DNA from 2 places in the Paenibacillus beijingensis genome. Region 2 is predicted to be linked to the other one. Evidence: a T-box and tRNA genes for the amino acid it is inferred to sense, from the RefSeq annotation. Region 2 holds a T-box; the other holds one or more tRNA genes.
The links. The T-box of region 2 lies ahead of ileS (isoleucine--tRNA ligase). A T-box ahead of a tRNA ligase gene usually reads a tRNA of that ligase, here a tRNA-Ile.
Positions count from the first base shown of each region.

Region 1 (2,376 bases), 2.6 Mb from region 2:
CTGCTGCGTTTGGCCACTTCGCTAATCCTCCAAGGGTGGTGCCGTCGAGAGGACTTGAACCCCCAACCTACTGATTACAAGTCAGTTGCTCTACCAATTGAGCTACAACGGCATGGACCTTTATAAAAATGGTGGCTCGGGACGGAATCGAACCGCCGACACGAGGATTTTCAGTCCTCTGCTCTACCAACTGAGCTACCGAGCCCTATAATTTCATAAGTGGCGGAGCTGACGGGATTCGAACCCGCGGTCTCCTGCGTGACAGGCAGGCATGTTAGGCCTCTACACCACAGCTCCGTATTCCGTATAGGGTATTCCGACGTCTTGAACGCGCGTACGGAAGTCTCCAATAATAATGTTTGGTTGCGGGGGCAGGATTTGAACCTGCGGCCTTCGGGTTATGAGCCCGACGAGCTACCGGACTGCTCCACCCCGCGGTAAGATGATGGTGGACGCTGACGGGATCGAACCGCCGACCCTCTGCTTGTAAGGCAGATGCTCTCCCAGCTGAGCTAAGCGTCCAGGTTATTGGTGACCCGTAGGGGATTCGAACCCCTGTTACCTCCGTGAAAGGGAGGTGTCTTAACCCCTTGACCAACGGGCCTTGAAAAATGAAATCGAACGGAGAGAGAGGGATTCGAACCCTCGCACCGCTTGCGCAGTCTAACCCCTTAGCAGAGGGTCCCCTTGAGCCACTTGGGTATCTCTCCAAATGAATGGCTCCCCGAACAGGACTCGAACCTGTGACAACTCGATTAACAGTCGAGTGCTCTACCAACTGAGCTATCAGGGAACGAATAGGTGAATGGTGGAGCCAAGGAGGATCGAACTCCTGACCTCCTGCTTGCAAGGCAGGCGCTCTCCCAGCTGAGCTATGGCCCCATTATTTTCCCTGTCATGAAGCGGAATCTCCGTAAAATTACCGGTCCTAAGCTTCAAAACCCGTTTAGGAAAGTATGGTGGGCCCTAGTGGACTCGAACCACCGACCTCACCCTTATCAGGGGTGCGCTCTAACCAGCTGAGCTAAGGGCCCGTACTCATAACAAAACCCACTGTTGTGGGTATTTTGGATAACAAATTACACCCTGAAAACCGGATGCGAAAGATTGCTTGTGCTTCCTTAGCTGATTCATATGCCTTGCGGTTTTCCTCACTTGGAAAACCCATTAGGATAAGCCCTCGACCGATTAGTATTCGTCAGCTGCACACGTTGCCGCGCTTCCACCTCGAACCTATCAACCTGGTCGTCTTCCAGGGGTCTTACATACTGGGAAATCTCATCTTGAGGGGGGCTTCACGCTTAGATGCTTTCAGCGCTTATCCCGTCCGTACTTGGCTACCCAGCGGTGCTCCTGGCGGAACAACTGGTACACCAGCGGTACGTCCATCCCGGTCCTCTCGTACTAAGGACAGCTCCTCTCAAATTTCCTACGCCCACGACAGATAGGGACCGAACTGTCTCACGACGTTCTGAACCCAGCTCGCGTACCGCTTTAATGGGCGAACAGCCCAACCCTTGGGACCTACTTCAGCCCCAGGATGCGATGAGCCGACATCGAGGTGCCAAACCTCCCCGTCGATGTGGACTCTTGGGGGAGATAAGCCTGTTATCCCCAGGGTAGCTTTTATCCGTTGAGCGATGGCCCTTCCATTCGGTACCACCGGATCACTAAGCCCGACTTTCGTCCCTGCTCGACTTGTAGGTCTCGCAGTCAAGCTCCCTTATGCCTTTGCACTCTGCGAATGATTTCCAACCATTCTGAGGGAACCTTGGGGCGCCTCCGTTACATTTTAGGAGGCGACCGCCCCAGTCAAACTGCCCGCCTGACACGGTCCCCCTACCGGTTTCACGGTAGCGGGTTAGAACTCAAGTACGATCAGGGTGGTATCCCAACGGCGCCTCCACCGAAGCTGGCGCTCCGGCTTCTTAGGCTCCCACCTATCCTGTACAGATCGTACCCAAGTCCAATATCAAGCTGCAGTAAAGCTCCATGGGGTCTTTCCGTCTTGTCGCGGGTAACCTGCATCTTCACAGGTATTAAAATTTCACCGGATCTCTCGTTGAGACAGCGCCCAAGTCGTTACGCCATTCGTGCGGGTCAGAATTTACCTGACAAGGAATTTCGCTACCTTAGGACCGTTATAGTTACGGCCGCCGTTTACTGGGGCTTCGGTTCACAGCTTCGGATTGCTCCTAACCGCTCCCCTTAACCTTCCAGCACCGGGCAGGCGTCAGCCCGTATACTTCGCCTTACGGCTTCGCACAGACCTGTGTTTTTGCTAAACAGTCGCTTGGGCCTTTTCACTGCGGCCCCCTCGGGCTATTCACCCTACCGAGGCACCCCTTCTCCCGAAGTTACGGGGTCATTTTGCCG
Region 1 is NZ_CP011058.1:1,187,736-1,190,111, forward strand. Features, by position in the region: tRNA gene VN24_RS05480 (tRNA-Tyr) at 1-31, opposite strand, end outside; tRNA gene VN24_RS05485 (tRNA-Thr) at 37-112, opposite strand; tRNA gene VN24_RS05490 (tRNA-Phe) at 130-205, opposite strand; tRNA gene VN24_RS05495 (tRNA-Asp) at 221-297, opposite strand; tRNA gene VN24_RS05500 (tRNA-Met) at 361-437, opposite strand; tRNA gene VN24_RS05505 (tRNA-Val) at 447-522, opposite strand; tRNA gene VN24_RS05510 (tRNA-Glu) at 530-604, opposite strand; tRNA gene VN24_RS05515 (tRNA-Ser) at 623-710, opposite strand; tRNA gene VN24_RS05520 (tRNA-Asn) at 718-793, opposite strand; tRNA gene VN24_RS05525 (tRNA-Ala) at 807-882, opposite strand; tRNA gene VN24_RS05530 (tRNA-Ile) at 958-1,034, opposite strand; rRNA gene VN24_RS05535 (23S ribosomal RNA) at 1,169-2,376, opposite strand, start outside.
Region 1: it encodes a tRNA-Ile, which carries the amino acid that the T-box ahead of ileS (isoleucine--tRNA ligase) is inferred to sense. The anticodon was not compared.

Region 2 (2,376 bases):
CCGGATCAGCCGCAGCAAAATTATCGATCCGATACGCGCCGGAAAATGCAGGGTGAACTGGAAAACGGAAGAAAATCCGTCCAAAACGCTGAAGGAAGGCGACATCGTTTCGATGAAGGGGCTGGGCCGTTTCAAGGTGCTCGAGATTGACGGCGTAACGAAAAAAGGGCGCATTCGCGTCAAAGTCGGCAAATTTGTTTGATTCCGGAGGCAGGAATTTTGCCGTATGACGTCGAATCGAAATCTTAACGCAATTTTACGGTTATCGAGATATCATAAGGAGGTGCGCCAATGCCACTTACGCCATTGGACATACATAATAAAGAGTTTGGGCGCCGATTGCGCGGTTATGACGAGGATCAGGTGAATGAATTTCTTGATCAGGTCATCAAAGATTACGAAGCCGTCATCCGGGAAAATAAAGAGCTGCAGAACCAGATTTTCGCCCTGCAGGAGAAGCTGGACCATTTTGCAAATATTGAAGAGACGTTAAGTAAGACGATCATTGTGGCGCAGGAAGCGGCCGACGAAGTGCGCAACAACGCCAAGAAAGAAGCGCAGCTTATTTTGAAAGAGTCGGAAAAGAACGCCGACCGCATCATTAACGATTCGCTTGCGAAATCGCGCAAAGTTGCGCTCGAAGTGGAAGAGCTGAAGAAACAGGCGTCCATTTACCGCGCCCGGTTCCGTACGCTCGTCGAGGCGCAGCTGGAACTGCTCAGCATGGACGGATGGGACAAGCTGGAGACGGCCAGCGAGTCCACCCAGCAGGCGCACCGCCAAACGATTTGACAACGCTCGGCGAATAGTGTATAAGGAAACTAATCGATCTTATTTACAATTCAATAGGATGCTTTACCTTCGTTGACGAGAACAAGTACGCTGCGGGGACGTTCCCCAGAGAGCCGGTTATCTGCTGCAAGCCGGCGTTCGAACCTCAGCCGAATATCCTCTCCGAGAAGCGGCGCCGAACGACTGGCTATAGTCCATTAAGCGCTGACGGACGTCCCCCGTTACAGGGAACGCGGATCGTATTCGGGTCCGCTGCTAAGGTGCCGTTTTTCACATGTGCGCTATGATTGGTTTCATAGACGGTGGGACGGAACAAGGGTGGTAGCGCGAGTTAACCTCGTCCCTTTACAGGGACGGGGTTTTATTTTTTTTGGAGATAGAAAGGATGGATCTGAAGATGCAAAGAGTCGATGTAAAAGAACGGGCGCGGGTGCGCGATCTGCGCGTGCTGGATAAATGGAAGCGGGAAGAAACGTTCCGGAATTCGATCGTGAACCGCGAAGGGAAGCCGAACTTCGTCTTTTATGAAGGGCCACCGACGGCGAACGGGGTGCCGCATATCGGACACGTGCTCGGCCGCGTCATCAAAGATTTTATCGGCCGCTACAAAACGATGCAGGGATACCGCGTCTTGCGCAAAGCGGGTTGGGATACACACGGACTTCCGGTCGAGCTCGGGGTGGAAAAGCAGCTCGGCATCTCCGGAAAGCATGAAATCGAGAATTACGGCGTCGAAGCTTTTATTGCGAAATGTAAAGAGAGCGTATTTGAATATGAACGCCAGTGGCGCGATTTTACGGAAGCGATCGCTTACTGGACGGATTTGGATAACCCGTATATCACGATGAAAAACAGCTACATCGAAAGCGTGTGGAACATTTTGTCCACCATTCACGGCAATGGATTGCTGTACCGCGGTCACCGCGTCAGTCCGTACTGCCCGAGCTGCCAGACGACGCTCAGCTCGCACGAAGTGGCGCAGGGCTATGAGGACGTCAAGGACTTAAGCGCCACGGTGAAGTTCCGCTTAAAGGACGGCGGCGCCTCTATACTGGCTTGGACGACGACGCCTTGGACGCTGCCGGCGAATACGGCGCTTGCCGTTAACCCGGACATGACGTACGTGAAAGTTTCATCGGACGGCGAGCATTACATTGTGGCCGAAAACCTGCTGGAGAGCGTGTTCAAAGACAGCAAGCCGGAAGTGCTGGAGAAGATGAAGGGATCGGAGCTGGCCGGCCTTTCTTATGAGCCGCCATTCAACTATGTTCCGGTCGAGAACGGCCATGTCGTCATCGCCGCCGATTTTGTCAGCGATACGAGCGGTACCGGTATCGTTCATATCGCGCCTGCGCACGGCGACGACGACTACAAAGCGGCCCGCAAAAACGGCATCGGCATGCTGAGTGTCGTAAACTCTTCCGGACGTTACATCGACGCGGTAACAGATCTGGCAGGACGGTTCGTCAAGGACGGCGATGTGGACGTGCAAATCGTGAAGATGCTCAGCGAGCGCGGGCTGCTCTTCTCCAAAGAGCGCTACGAGCACAGCTATCCGTTCTGCTGGCGCTGCAAAACGCCGCT
Region 2 is NZ_CP011058.1:4,364,162-4,366,537, forward strand. Features, by position in the region: gene VN24_RS19665 (YlmH family RNA-binding protein) at 1-202, shown strand, start outside; gene VN24_RS19670 (DivIVA domain-containing protein) at 292-792, shown strand; T-box leader at 856-1,140, shown strand; gene ileS (isoleucine--tRNA ligase) at 1,190-2,376, shown strand, end outside.